DNA from 2 places in the Lysinibacillus sp. G4S2 genome. Region 2 is predicted to be linked to the other one. Evidence: riboswitches for the same ligand, from Rfam matches in the RefSeq annotation. Region 2 holds a riboswitch; the other holds the start of a gene.

The links. A riboswitch is a leader RNA that binds a small molecule or an ion and turns the genes downstream of it on or off. The one in region 2 is predicted to bind cobalamin.
Region 1: linked by a shared signal. The riboswitch ahead of QUF91_RS03550 (FecCD family ABC transporter permease) and the one ahead of cobT (nicotinate-nucleotide--dimethylbenzimidazole phosphoribosyltransferase) in region 2 are both predicted to bind cobalamin.

What each region holds. Positions count from the first base shown of each region.
Region 1 covers NZ_JAUCFJ010000002.1:653,000-660,825, forward strand. The annotation lists gene QUF91_RS03535 (class I adenylate-forming enzyme family protein) at 1-992, shown strand, start outside; gene QUF91_RS03540 (acyl-CoA dehydrogenase family protein) at 994-2,661, shown strand; gene QUF91_RS03545 (hypothetical protein) at 2,705-2,863, opposite strand; cobalamin riboswitch at 2,978-3,160, shown strand; gene QUF91_RS03550 (FecCD family ABC transporter permease) at 3,372-4,373, shown strand; gene QUF91_RS03555 (adenosylcobinamide amidohydrolase) at 4,370-5,842, shown strand; gene QUF91_RS03560 (cob(I)yrinic acid a,c-diamide adenosyltransferase) at 5,940-6,503, shown strand; gene QUF91_RS03565 (heterodisulfide reductase-related iron-sulfur binding cluster) at 6,980-7,826, shown strand, end outside.
Region 2 covers NZ_JAUCFJ010000002.1:1,416,306-1,424,131, reverse strand. The annotation lists gene QUF91_RS07190 (CotD family spore coat protein) at 1-339, shown strand, start outside; gene glnA (type I glutamate--ammonia ligase) at 484-1,818, opposite strand; gene QUF91_RS07180 (MerR family transcriptional regulator) at 1,915-2,289, opposite strand; gene QUF91_RS07175 (methionine gamma-lyase family protein) at 2,446-3,696, opposite strand; gene QUF91_RS07170 (trimeric intracellular cation channel family protein) at 3,958-4,563, shown strand; gene cobT (nicotinate-nucleotide--dimethylbenzimidazole phosphoribosyltransferase) at 4,675-5,730, opposite strand; cobalamin riboswitch at 5,846-6,022, opposite strand; gene QUF91_RS07160 (ABC transporter permease) at 6,111-6,860, opposite strand; gene QUF91_RS07155 (ABC transporter ATP-binding protein) at 6,857-7,786, opposite strand; gene QUF91_RS07150 (hypothetical protein) at 7,801-7,826, opposite strand, start outside.

The sequences.
Region 1 (7,826 bases), 760 kb from region 2:
TGTTGTTTAGCTATCGCAATATATTAACGGTAGCACAAATGATTGCAGTAGAAATGGAAGTAAAGCCAGAAAGCCGAATCCTTCTCATGATGCCGTTGACGCATTCAGCTCCATTGCATTTATTTTTAATGGCAGGCGTACTTGTAGGCTCAACTATCGTGCTAACACCGACATTTACACCTGATTTGTTTATTGATTCAATCGAGCAGGAAAGGACAACACATTTCTTTGGTGCACCTGTCGCCTATTTGTTAACAGCCCAAATGCCAAGATTGCAAACAACAGATTTATCCTCGATGAAATGGTGGGCTTATGGTGGCGCACCGTTATCACAAAATGAAGTCCGACATTTACAAAAAGCTTTCAGAACAGAAAATTTAACCTGTGTCTATGGCTTAACAGAGGCTGGTCCAAACGGTTCAATATTGCTTGGTGAAGAGCATGCAACGAAGGCAGGAAGTATTGGTCGGCGTGCACCACTTGGAGCGGAGCTGCGTATTATTAACGATGACGGAGAAGATGTTCGTGTTGGTGAAGTAGGAGAAATTGTTTTACTTGGTGAAGGCAATATGCTGGGCTATTACAAGGATGAAATCGCAACAAAGGCTGCCTTTATAGATGGCTGGCTGAAAACAGGTGATTTAGCTCGCATAGATGAGGATGGTTATATTTGGATTGTTGATCGTAAGAAGGATGTTATTTTTTCAGGCGGTGTGAATATTTATCCGAAAGAAATCGAAGATAGAATTTTGAGCTATGACGGGATATTTGAAGTTGCTGTAATAGGTGTCCCACATCCGGAGTGGGGAGAAACGGTGAAGGCTGTCTATGCCACTAAAACAGAAATTGACGAAGACGAACTTAAAGCTTATTTAGAGGAGCATCTTGCTAAATATAAAATTCCACGCATGTTTGAGCGTGTGGAAGCGCTACCACGAAATGCATCAGGCAAAATATTAAAACAAACCTTGAAAGGACAAGAGGTGAGATAGCATGAAGGTTTTACAGCAGGCAGAAATGAAAACAACGAACTTTTTTAAAGATAACGACACACTTCATAAAGTTTTAGAAATGATGCTAGATAAAGAGTTTGCAGAATATGCAACACGTGAGCTAACAGATTTCGGTGAGCTTTGTGCTGGAGATATTGATGTGAGAGCCAAACATACGGATCGAGAGGGTGAACCTCGCTTACAAAGGTATAATGCATATGGTGAAGAAGTGTCAGAGGTCTGGGTTAATGATGGCTATAAAAAAACAATTGAAGAATCATACAATACGGGTATTGTTGGCTATGTGCATAAGGATATTCCGCAATTAGGTAGAAAGGGTAACTATGTGTATAGCTTTGCTCAAGGTTATATACTGTCCCATACAGAGCCAGGCTTTTACTGCCCTGTTACGTTAACAATGGCAACGGCTTATTTACTTGATCATTATGCGAGCGATGAGGTGAAGGAGCGTTTTTTACCACATGTTTGTGCAACAGGAGATACCGAGCTGTATGAGGGAGCTACATTTTTAACGGAGCGTCAAGGTGGTTCTGATGTTGGTGCGAACGTTGTAGAGGCAAGAAAAGACGGTAATCAGTATCGTTTATTTGGTGAGAAATATTTCGCGTCAAACGCAGGAATGTGTGGGGTTGCCATGGTACTGGCCCGTATGGAAGGGGCTCAAGCAGGCTCGAAAGGTTTAACTCTATTTGCGGTCCCGTGGCGCAATGAGGATGGCACTGTTAACAACCTCCGTATTCGACGTTTAAAGGATAAACTTGGTGTTAGAGCAGTACCTTCTGGTGAGGTGGAATTTGATGGTGCATTAGCTTATGTTGTCGGTGAGCCGAATAAAGGAATTTATTATATGTTGGAGGCACTTAATTTATCAAGAATTTGCAATGCTGTTGCTTCTATCGGCATTATGCGCCGTGGTTTTTTGGAGGCGAAGCACTATGTGACAAATCGTCATGCATTTGGCAAGCCTTTAACGCAATATCCTATGATTCAGGATACATTAGGGAACTTTGCTGCCAAGCTTCATGTAGAAGTTGCTACTGTTTTTGATCTAATTCAGCTTTACGATAAAGTAACAAGTGGACAGGGTAATGAACAGGACATCATTATGAATCGCTTAAATATTGCTATTATGAAAAAAGAAACGGCAGAGCAAGCGGTCCATTATGCAAGTGAAGCGATTGAATTACATGGAGGGAATGGCTATATTGAGGATTTCGTTACACCTCGCTTATTAAGAGATGCACAGGTGCTGACTGTGTGGGAGGGAACTGCTAATATTTTAGCATTAGAACTCATTCGTTTAGTAGATAAGTTTCAAGCGCATGAATTGTTTGTTCGTGTCATGGAGGAACGTCTAGAAAAACTAGCTGACAGTCCATTGCTTCAAATTGTAGAGGAGCAATTAGCAAAACTAGACTTGACATTGCGAACATTTAGCGGCTTAGATGAAGCAACGAAAACGTTTGAGGCAAAAAAGGTTGCAGAAAAAATGGCACATGTATATGAAAGTGTTGTAGCGATCGAATGGGCACATAAATTCGGCGGTAAATATGAAAAGCTAGCAGATATTTATTTAGAGAGCACATGGGCATTGCGAGAAATGGGTGCGCCAATGAAAACGGTTCAGTATTTTTCTGATATAGTTTAACTTCTTTCAGCGGGTGTCCAAATTCCTGCCGAAATAGAGGAACTTAGTCTAAAAACGCCACGTCTTGTGGTAACAACTGAGTGACCAACATCATGTTGCTGACGCTGCGCTTTCGCACAAAAAACAACTGTTGCTGACGCTGCACTTTCGCACAAAAAACATCATGTTGCTGACGCTGCACTAGCACTACGCTTTCGCACAAAAAAACATCATGTTGGTCTAAAGCCTCCGGACGCAATTATGCCGGGGCATAATTGATTTGATTAGAAGTTGTCTCGAATCGAGGCGACTTCTATTTTTTTCATGTATAATAAAATCAACTGAAAATTATAAAGGTTCTTTACTTATGTAAAGTGAAAAGGGAAATCGGTGTCATTCCGATGCGGTCCCGCCACTGTATGTGTGAGTTTTTTCAATTTGCGCCACTGAAAATTTCGGGAAGGCATGGAAAAGCGAATGGAACACGAGCCAGGAGACCTGCCTTTATAGAAAACACGTTACAGCCTACGAGGATAGGGTGGTAGATTTTGTAAAAGTATTTTTGTGCAAATTTGATCCCCTCATCTTTTTATGATGAGGGGTTATTTGTTTTGTATGATTGATGTCGATAAATTCACAATCGTAGGCGATAAAAGCTAAAATGCATCGATAAATCAGAAAAACAAGTTGTTAAATATAGGCACAGATTGACTAAGGGGGAGAGCCTTTAAATGAGTAGAACGTTTATAGCCTATGTAACAGCAATTACGCTTCTAATTATTAGCATCTGGTGTGGCGTAGCGATAGGCTCAGTTCATATTCCACTAGAAGTATTGTGGAATCAGGCGGCAGATGAAACAGCTGCCAATATTTTATGGAAAATTCGTTTACCTCGAGTTCTGCTGGCTGGACTTGTCGGGGCATCTCTTGCCATAGCAGGGGCAGCTTTTCAAGGCTTATTAAAAAATCCTTTGGCAGATCCTTATACGTTAGGTGTTTCCTCGGGTGCATCAGTTGGCGCAGTTATGACGATTTTCTTTAGTATATCAATTCCAGTAATAGGCAATTATGCATTGCCAATCTTCAGTATGATAGGTGCAATATTAACGATGGTAGCTGTCATGGGCTTTGCTAGAATAGTAGACCGCACGCTAAAAATGGAAACTCTTATTTTAACAGGGGTCATCTTTAGTTCATTTTTAGGCTCCTTGATTTCATTAATGATTGCATTATCTGGTGAGGAGCTACGACAAGTTATGGGATGGCTGCTCGGCTCAGTATCAATGCGAGGTTGGCCTTATGTTCAAATGATTATTCCGTTTGTGATAATTGGCTCAATCATGCTTTGGACACAAAGACGCGAGTTAAATGTTCTGTTATATGGAGAGGAACGCGCGAAGCATTTAGGTGTTAATGTTAAGCGTAGTAAATATATAATTTTGGTAGGCGGGTCAATGTTGACAGGAGCAGCAGTAGCGGTTTCTGGTACGATTGGTTTTGTTGGCTTAGTTGTACCACATATGACGCGGATGCTTTGGGGTTCAGATCACCGTCATTTATTGCCATTATCATTTTTAAATGGGGCAACTTTGCTCATTATTTGTGATTTAATAGCTCGAACAATTATTATGCCAAGAGAGCTACCGATTGGCGTAATTACTGCATTTATTGGCGCACCCGTTTTTTCTTATATTTTTTATAAGCAACGTAGAAGCAAGGGGGGACGGGCATGATTGTTGTTGAACATCTTTCTGGTGGCTATGAAGACGTGCCGATTGTCCAGGATATAAGTTTTTCCGTTGAAAAAGGAAAAATATTAGGGATTTTAGGCCCGAACGGTAGTGGAAAATCCACACTGTTAAAAGTAATGAGTGGCATACTACCAGCAACTGCAGGCACTATATTAGTAGACGGTAAAAATATTAGCAGTTATAATGCCCGTGCATTGGCAAAAAAAATGGCAGTGTTACCACAATTACATGCAAATGCCTTTTCAAACAGTGTACGTGAGGCGGTATCACTTGGACGTTATCCACATCAAACAGGCTTCTTTTCAAGCTGGACTGAACGCGATGAACAAGCGGTCCAACATGCGATGCTACAAACAGGTGTGAAACGCTATGAACAGACACCGATGGAATTTTTGTCGGGCGGTGAACAACAACGAGTTTTTGTTGCCCAAGCCCTTGCGCAAACGTCGGAAATATTACTGCTAGATGAGCCAACAAACCATCTCGATATTGCCCATCAACGTCAAATTTTAGATATGGTGCGAAAAGAAGCAATTGAATGTGGATTAACCGTTATTATGGTACTGCATGATATGAATTTAGCTGCCCTCTATTGTGATGAATTATTACTAATGGAAGGCGGAAGGATGCGAGCATTTGGGGCACCACATGAAGTATTAATCGCTTCGCAAATTGAAGACGTTTATCATGCGCGAGTAGCGACTTATGCACATCCTGAAATTCCAAAGCCTCAAATTACAATGATGCCGGCCTCAGTCGAACATCAGCAACGTGCTGTCATCGAAAAGGAAAATTTCACTGTTACGGATCATTACATTCAGCTTCAATCAGAGTTTCCGTTAAAAACGGTTTCCTCAGCAGTCCATAATCCGGGTATCGGTTGGTATGATTGCCTATTAAATCGCTCTGTACCAATAGATTATGTCATTAATGATGTAAAGAAAGAGGTCGCTGAATTTTTACAAAAGGAGCATTTTTCACCTACAAGTACAGTCGTTATGTTAACAGCTGTCCCAACAAATCTTGTAGCCATTAATGAATTTAAAGCTTCTTTTGGTAGCGTATTTGTTGCTGTTACGGCTGGTGTTGGTAATGCAGTGGATGTGTCACGAGCACATGAAAGACAGGATGAGCCATATATTGGTACTATAAATACATGGGTCATCGTAAATGGTTGCTTATCAGAGGAAGCGTTTTTCCAAGCAATGATGACAGCTAATGAGGCAAAAACAAAGGCATTGCAATCAGAAAATATTCGTGATGAGCTAAGTGGTACGATTGCAACAGGTACTGCTACAGATAGTTTATTAATTGCGGCGACACAAAAAGGGGAAGAAATGCAGTATGGTGGCCCAATTACGGATGTGGGCAAAATTATCGGTAAAGGTGTTTTTGAAACAACTGTACAGGCAATAAAAAATTATCTTCATTCAGCAGAGGGTTTTCTGTAGCGAAAGCGCAGTGTCAGCTACAGATGATTTATTGTAGCGTCAGCTATAATTACGCCAAAGTGAAATTGATAAAAATAAATTCTAGGAGATGAGAGAAATGAAGCTTTACACAAAAACTGGCGATACGGGGAAAACAAGTCTTATAGGGGGACGTGTTGACAAAGATAGTTTACGCGTAGAGACATATGGGGCAATTGATGAGTTAAATTCTTTTATTGGCAAGGCAGTAAGTGAATTAGATCGTGAGTTATTCAAGGATATTTTAATTGATTTAGAAACGATTCAGCATGAGCTTTTCGATGCAGGTGGTGACCTTGCTAACGTCATGAAGGAACGACATTATAAGCTGACAGAGCAGCCAATTGAAGTGTTAGAATCTCGTATTGATGCATTATCAGATGAAGCGCCACCATTACAGCGTTTTATTTTACCAGGTGGTGCACCAGCAGCTGCAACCTTGCACATTGCTCGCACTGTAGCGCGTCGAGCAGAGAGACAAATGGTAACGCTTATGAAGGAAATTGAAGATGTACCGACAATTGTGCAAAAGTATTTAAACCGTCTATCGGATTATTTATTTGCGGTTGCACGAGTTGTTAATCATCGATTGAATGTTGCAGATATTGAATATATTCGAAGTGGCAATGTCTTTAAAAAATAACTTGATCTCCAAAAGCTGTGGATGACATTTGATATAGGTTGATTGTACTTTGAAGATTTATCGGAACAAAATCTCATTTTATCGGAATAATTTTAGCTTTTATCGGAATAATTCAGTTTTTATCAACTAAGATCCTACTTTGAAATCTAGCACACTTAAAAAAGTCGATTTGCCATCAAAAACATGATGCAAATCGGCTTTTTAAGTATCTATATACATTCAAAAGGTAGATTTATAATATAAATGAATAAATCTCTTTAGTTTTTCAATGCCCTCTAAAAAAATTCAGGGTGGCTTTTTTTCTTGTAAAATGTAAGAATATAAAATTATCAGAAATATTTCCGTTTTATGTTGACTGAATGCTCACTCATTTATTAGAATAGGAATATAATGATGAAATGATGTACATTTACGTATGAGCTAGCGAATTTATCACAAAGAGAGAAATTGACGACAAATTAAAGGGGGGACCAACCATGAGTCCATTACTAATTGCAAACATTGTTCTAACAGTCGTGGTTGTGCTTTATGCAGTAGGATTGTTCTTCTATCTGTTAAAAACACGCTATAAGTATGTTCAATTGGGGAAAAAGGTTGAGTTTGATGAAAGTGTTAAAGAACGCATTCGCTATATTATGGTCAATGTGTTTGGCCAAAATAAGCTATTAAAAGATCCGAAGAGTGGTTTAATTCACGTAATGTTCTTCTATGGATTTTTAATGGTGCAGCTAGGCGCTATTGATTTAATTTGGAAGGGGTTAGTACCTGGATCACATCTGCCACTTGGCATTTTCTATAGTGTCTTTACATTCATCCAAGAGCTTGTGGTATTAATGATTTTAGTGGCGGTTGTGTGGGCATTTTACCGTCGCTATGTAGAAAAGCTAGTACGTCTAAAACGTGGCTGGAAAAATGGTCTTGTCTTAATTTTTATTGGCGGGTTAATGGTATCAACATTGCTTGCAAATGGTATGGGATTAATTTGGCATGGTGAAGAACTATCATACACTGAGCCAGTAGCATCTGGTATTGCCGCTATTTTCAGCTTCCTACCAGCATCAGCAGCGGCAGTTGTGTTCTACGTGATGTGGTGGGCGCATTTATTAATTTTACTGACATTCTTAGTGTATGTACCACAATCGAAGCACTTCCACTTGATTGTAAGTCCGATCAATGTGTACATGAATCGTTTAGATCGTACAGGTACGCTAACACCAATCGACTTTGAAGCGTTAGAAAATGCTGAAGATGAAGATGATATTCCAGCAATTGGTGTTGGACGTATTGAAGACTTTACACAAAAACAAATGCTAGATTTATATT
Region 2 (7,826 bases):
ATGCAACATATGCAACATATGCATCACCATCATCATGCAAAAGGTCCACATTGTTGTCCACCGATAACATGTCCAACTCAATTTGAGCCACCATATTGTTGTCCACCAGAAGAATTTGTACGCACTAACTACATCCATACAGTTGTACCACATGTACAGCCAGCACATGTAACAACAGTTAATAAACATATAATTGATCATCAGTATCATTTCCCTTGCACTGAGTCTGTAGTGAATGAATGTTGCGAAACTCATACACTTTGTGAAATGCCACCGGATCCTTGCCATATGCCGCATCATCATCACCATCACATGGGCCGCCATCATATGGGCTATTAATAAATATGCGATGAGGTTAAAAATACCTCATCGCATATTTTTCAATAGCACTCTCTTTTGAAAATGCCTATTACTATCGTTTACTATTTACTCTCATTTCATAAGAAAAACCGAGCACCTATATAAGGTACTCGGTTAATATTTTTAGTACATTTTTAAATATTGGTCGCGTTCCCATTGGTGTACTGTTGTACGGTACATGTCGAACTCGATTTCTTTTGCCTCTTTAAAGTTTGCATAGATATGCTCACCTAAAGCTTCTTGCGCTACTTTATCATTAGCAAGTAATGCTAAAGCATCGTCAAGTGCTGGTGGTAAGTTTACTATGCCGTTCGCTTTACGCTCTTCTTCAGTCATTACATAGATGTTACGATTAATCGCAGCTGGTGGTGTTAATTGTTGACGAATACCTTCAAGACCAGCTTCTAAAATAACAGCCATTGCTAAATATGGATTTGCAGATGGGTCCACAGAACGTACTTCTACACGAGTTGAAAGACCACGTGCTGATGGAATACGGATAAGTGGTGAACGGTTTTGAGCAGACCATGCTACATAACATGGTGCTTCGTAACCAGGTACAAGACGTTTATAAGAGTTAACTGTTGGGTTTGTTACAGCTGTGAAACCTTGAACGTGAGCAAGGACACCCGCCATGAATTGCATTGCTGTTTCAGAAAGACCTAGTTCAGTAGATTCATCGTAGAATGAATTCTCTTTACCTTTAAATAATGAAACGTTGAAATGCATACCAGAGCCAGCTTCACCGAATAATGGTTTTGGCATGAATGTAGCATGTAAGCCATGTTTACGTGCAATTGTTTTAACTACTAATTTGAACGTTTGGATGTTGTCACAAGCTGTGATTGCATCTGCATATTTAAAGTCGATTTCATGTTGTCCAGGAGCTACCTCATGGTGAGATGCTTCGATTTCAAAGCCCATCTCTTCTAGCTCTAAAACGATATCACGACGGCAGTTTTCGCCAAGATCCGTAGGTGCTAAGTCGAAGTAACCACCATGGTCGTTTACTTCTAATGTTGGTTCACCTTTTGCATCTAATTTGAATAAGAAGAATTCTGGCTCAGGCCCTAAATTGAAGCTTGAGAAGCCCATCTCTTCCATTTTCTTAAGGATACGTTTTAAGTTGTTACGTGGGTCACCAGCAAATGGCTCGCCTTTAGCAGTGTATACATCACAGATGAAACGTGCTACTTTACCTTTTTCAGAAGTCCAAGGGAACACTACGAAAGAATCTAAATCCGGATGTAAATACATGTCCGATTCTTCGATACGAACGAAGCCTTCAATAGAAGAGCCATCAAACATCATTTTATTTTCTAGAGCTTTGTCTAATTGGCTTACAGGAATCTCAACGTTTTTGATTGTGCCAAGAATATCTGTAAATTGTAAACGAATAAAGTTTACGTTTTTTTCCTCGATAAGACGTTTAATGTCCTCTTTTGTGTATTTACCCACAGTTTTCCACACTCCTATAAATTGTCTAGCTTTTATTATTACCCTATCCTATTAAAATAATCTAAACTGTTCACCAAGAGCGTACGTTTACTTTAATTAATAGAATCGAGATAAATCCCCTTGTCGGATGGATGATTTTTGCATGCGCTGTGCTTGACGCATTTCTTCACGCATGATGCGACGTAATTCTGAGTCACTTAAATTTGGTTCTTCTGTTGCAACAGCGTCATTCTTTTTAGCGAATAGTTTTTTAATCTTCGCCATATTCATGCCCTGTTCCAAGTAATCTTTAATTTCAAGCAGTATGTCGACGTCATTTAATGAAAACATTCGACGATTGCCTTCTGTTCGGTGCGGCTCAATTAAATGGTGTTCTTCATAATAACGAATTTGACGTGCCGAAAGCTCAGTTAATTGCATCACAATATTCATGGATAATAACGGCATATTTCGTCTAATTTCACGACTCATTTAAGTCCCTCCAATACCCGCTAATCATATAACGAAATTTTTACACTGTCAACTAGTCATGTAAGGTTTCCTCACATAGATTAAATATTTTTTTCGAATTGATGAAAAATTGTAAAAAACTATTCAAAACGGATGTATTGAATAGTTTTTTATCTCCTATTTTCGGATTTTTTGTACTGCACTACAAATAGCAAATTTCACATGTTCGTATGTTAACCCACCTTGAATAAATGCTGTAAACGGTGGACGAATAGGACCGTCTGCTGTGAGTTCAATACTGGAACCTTGAATAAATGTTCCTGCCGCCATTATGACATCATCCTCATAACCAGGCATATACGCTGGCTCTGGTGCATAATGCGCATTAATCGGCGAGTTCGCTTGTATTTCACGACAAAAGGCAATCATCTGCTCCGCTGTTTGGAAAGAAACAGCTTGAATTAAATCCGTACGATCAGCCTCATAGCTTGGCGATGTATTCATCCCAATTTCCTCAAGCATTGCTGCTGTGAAAATGGCACCTTTTAATGCTTGCGCGACAACATGTGGTGCTAGGAAAAAGCCTTGATAGAAATCACCGAGTGTATTTAATGTAGCACCAGCTTCAGCACCAATACCTGGTGATGTCATACGATAAGCACATTTTTCTACTAAATCTGCACGACCAGCAATATAACCTCCAATTTTCGCAAGGCCTCCTCCTGGATTTTTGATCAGTGAGCCTGCCATTAAATCAGCACCAATCTCCGTTGGTTCCTGTGCTTCCACAAATTCACCATAGCAATTATCAACAAAAATAACAGCATCTGGTGCTAATTCGCGGATTTTTACACACATTTCTGCAATCTGCGAAACGGTAAAGGATGGTCGTGTTGCATAACCCTTCGAGCGTTGAATAGCAATCATTTTTGTATTTGGCGTAATTGCAGCTGCAACACCTTCCCAATCAATCGTTTTGTTATCGATTAAATCTACATGTCGATACCCGATTTTATAATCCTTTAAAGAGCCCGTGTCCTTGTCGCCGCCATCGACTATTGACTGCAATGTATCATACGGTTGACCCGAAATATAAAGTAATTCATCACCAGGACGTAACACGCCGAATAAACTAAGCGTAATTGCATGTGTACCTGAAATAATTTGCGGACGTACAATGGCAGCCTCCGCTCCAAAGACCTCTGCATATACACGCTCTAGATTGTCACGCCCTTCATCATCATAGCCATAACCATTAGACGGGTGTAGATGATAATCGCTTACTTGATGCTTTCGGAACGCAGCGAGCACTTTTTGTTGGTTGAAGAACGCCATGTCCTCTACCTTTGCATGAAAAGGACGCACCTTTTCTTCTATTTTAGTAGCTAACGCTAGTGTTTCTTCCATTAAATTGGTTGTAAAAGTCATTTTATTCTTCTCCATTTCACTTTTGTTCAAATCTTATCTTAACAATTTGTGAGCTTGCCTGCAAAATTTGCTATTGTTTCTAATTGCATTTTACGCTAATCTAAATTGCGGAATTAATCTATTACGTCCTGCTATAATAGGATATTTAATATCTGATAATTCCAAAGCATTAGTTGATACTTTTCTTAGTAGAAACTTCTACGCTACAAAAAAGTGTTTGTAACTAATAGAAAAGATCAATTCATATAGGGAGTGAAAGTGTTGGCTTGGGAGGTTTTTAGTATTATTGGAACAATTGCCTTTGCTATTTCCGGGGCAATAATTGCAATGGAGGAAGAATACGATTTATTCGGTGTATATATACTCGGAATTGTAACCGCTTTTGGCGGAGGAGCTATACGAAATTTGCTCATAGGATTACCTGTAACAACGCTGTGGGGGCAGGATATGATGTTCCAAATTGCCATTGCAGCAATTACAATTTTTTTCTTATTTCCACATCGCCTCATTCAACATTGGCATCGCTGGGGCAATTTCACTGATGCTATTGGTTTATCAGCATTTGCGATTCAAGGTGCCCTCTATGCCGTGAAGCTCGACATGTCCATTAGTGCCGTTATTGTAGCTGCTGTCTTAACAGGGTCAGGTGGTGGAATTGTTCGAGATTTATTAGCTAGACGACAACCACTAGTCCTCCGTGATGAAGTCTATGGTGTTTGGGCAGCACTAGCCGGGCTTATCATCGGGCTTGAATTATTTTCAGGGGATTTCTTTTTATATGTATTATTTGGTGTAATTACAGCACTAAGAGTTCTTTCATATATGAAAAAATGGCGTTTACCGTTACGGAAGTTGCAGCGGGCATAGCCACGTTTCCTTACATCACTGCATAACAACAAGCCCAAATAGCTGTTATTTGGGCTTGTTTTTTTAATCCTGTAAATAAAAAACTTATTTGAGAACCTCATAATCTTTAAATTACTTTTCTAACAGCAGTATAGATTCCTCTAATGTAACCATGTTTTTCATCATGGAGCTTGCTGCATCCAAAATAGGAAAGGCTAAAGCTGCACCAGAGCCTTCGCCCAATCGCATATTCATCTGTAGCATCGGTTCAACCCCGAGCAATTCAGCTGCAATTTTAGCACCTGGTTCTTCGGAAGCATGAGAAGGAATGATATAGTCTTTTACTTTTGGTTCAAGTTCGTATGCAATAAGTGCAGCAATAGTAGAAATAAAGCCATCGATCACAACAGGTTTGCGATTGACAGCGGCAGCAAGTATAACCCCAGCCATAGCGCCTATTTCTAACCCACCAACTTTTGCAAGAATATCAATCGCATCGTCTCGATTTGGTTTATTTAATGCAATGGCATTGTGAATGACTGCTACTTTATGTGCCAGCCCCCCCGGTCCAACACCTGCACCGAATCCTGTTACTTCACTTGGATGACACTCATGAAGAACCGATAATATTGCAGCACTCGGTGTTGTATTAGCTATCCCCATTTCACCTGTCCCGAGTACATTGATCCCTTTTTTTATTTCCTCCGTAGCTACTTCAATTCCTACTTCAATTGATTGAATGGCTTCTTCCCTTGACATAGCAGGACCTTTTGCCATATTGTCCGTTCCGTATTTAATTTTTTTAATGATGACACCAGCATCAAGTGGAATATCCTCTTTAACACCAACGTCTACTGTGACAATTTTGGCATTTGTTATTTTCGCTACAGCGCAGACACCTGTTCCTCCTCTAGGAAAATTTAATGTTTGAAAGACCGTTACATTTTGCGGATTTGATGTTACCCCTTCATCATAAACACCATGATCTGCTGCACAGACAATAATTGCTTTGTTATCAATCGCAGGAAATAGTTCTCCAGTAATTCCTGATAGTTGCACAGCTAAAGACTCCAGTTTCCCCAAGCTTCCAGGAGGCTTGCTAAGCGCATCTATGTACTCCCTTGCTGTCTCCATCATTTTGTTATCGACACTTTGAATGTTTTGAATCGTTTGTTGTAATAATTGCATGAAAATTTCCCCTTTCTTTTTTGCCCTTGTTACTCGAAGATTGATCTAGAGAAAAAAATAAAAAGCCTGTAGTTTATTTCATAACAAATAAACTACAGACTTTTCCATCGTCTATAAAATACGAAGCAGTTAGGCAGGTCTCCTGGCTCAATTTCAACATTTCATAGAACCTTCCCAGAACATTGCTAGTGGCATTCTCTATGAAACTCCCTTTTACAGTGGTGGGACCGCTAAAGCTTTTCACTTTATTCCCTATTCTCCCGCAATGGGCACCTAAAGCTTTTATGCAATTATTTTAAATTTACGATAAAGTGTTTTTAGTGTCAATATTTAAAGTTGTTGAGCATTGTTGACATTTTGAAGTGAACGAATATACTTGATTATTCATATTTAAAAACTTTAACACAAAATACTAACGTAATTACTGCTATAGCAGTTAATACTGATAACTCGGTTAGATAAGTATTAAGATTTTGAGTCTCGAAGATAAGTGTTTTTCTTATAGCTTCAATAATATAATTAAGTGGATTAATATAAACAAATGGCATTAAAATTTTTGGCCACACGTCACTCGGGAAGAAAGTACCACCTAAAAAAATGAATACTAAATTTGAAAGATTCCCCATAGTTGTGGCATTTTTTGCGTTATTAGCATATATTCCGATTATTAAACCTACGCCTAATAAACTAAGACCACCCATTAATAACAACGGAATCAATAAAAGAGTATAAATAGAACTAAAATTTAATTGGACATTAAAAATAAAAACACTAATGCCCAATATAATAACTGTTTGTATAGCCATAATGAAAAGCTGTGTACTAAAAATTGATACCATTATTTTTGATGTAGAAATTGGAGTAACTTTAATTTTTTTAAAAATACCCCTTTCCCTATATGAAGCGATCATCACAGGTAAAGCTATTAGACCGATAGCTCCATAAGCCATTCCTAGAATACCTGGAAAGATATAGGTCATATATGACATACCATCTCTTGCCGCATCTTTTCCTGCTGTACCCATTAAAGCCATCATTAAAATAGGGAACACAGTACTCATAATAGCCGCTTGTTTATTTCTTAATTCCATTTTAAAAAATATAGAAGACAAATTCACAAAACTATTCATACTTTCAAAACACTTCCAGTCATATTTAAGAATACATCCTCTAAATTTGCTTTTTGAATATTAATACTAGTTGTTGTTATTCGTTTTTCATCTTCTAATTTATTTATATAATCTATCGTTTTTCTTATGTCTTTAGTGTATAAGTAAAAAAAGTCCTCTTCTTTTTTTATCGTTTCTACTGTCGGACAACTTTCTAAATACTGTACATCAGAATCTGCTATTAAACCTATTTTAATAAATGAATTTAAATTAGCATTTTCAATAATCTCTTCCGGTTTTCCCACAGTATATATACTCCCATTGTTAATAAAACATACATTATCACAGAGTGCCTCTACTTCTTCCATATAATGTGTTGTTAATATTATAGTTGTCCCTTCCTTTCTAATATCTTTTATAATATTCCACAAATCTTTTCTGGAGTTCGGATCTAACCCGGTTGTAGGTTCATCCAAAAACAAGACCTGAGGTTTATTCAAAATACTTAAAGCTATACTTACTCTTTGTTTTTGTCCTCCAGAAAGTTTATTAACATAAGATCTTTTATGTTCTTGCATATTTACTTTGTTTAATAGATCTTTAATTTCATTTTCAGTAATCTTCATGTTGTATAATATAGCAAAGAATTCAAACAATTCATCCACCCTAATATAATCAAAATAGGAATTTGACTGAAACTGTACACCTATGAGTGGTTTAATTTGATCTGAATCTTTTCTAACATCTAAACCATTAACAATTATGTTGCCGGTATAGCCATTTCTAACCCCTTGTACACATTCTAATAAAGTTGTTTTCCCCGCTCCGTTTGGTCCTAGTAAACCAAACACTTCATTGTGATTTATTGTTAAATTAATATTTTTCAGTATTTGTATATTAGAGTTATACGAAAAATACAAATCTTTTATTGATATTGCTTCATTCATATATAACACCTCTATTATGATAGAATGATTCGTTTCATTT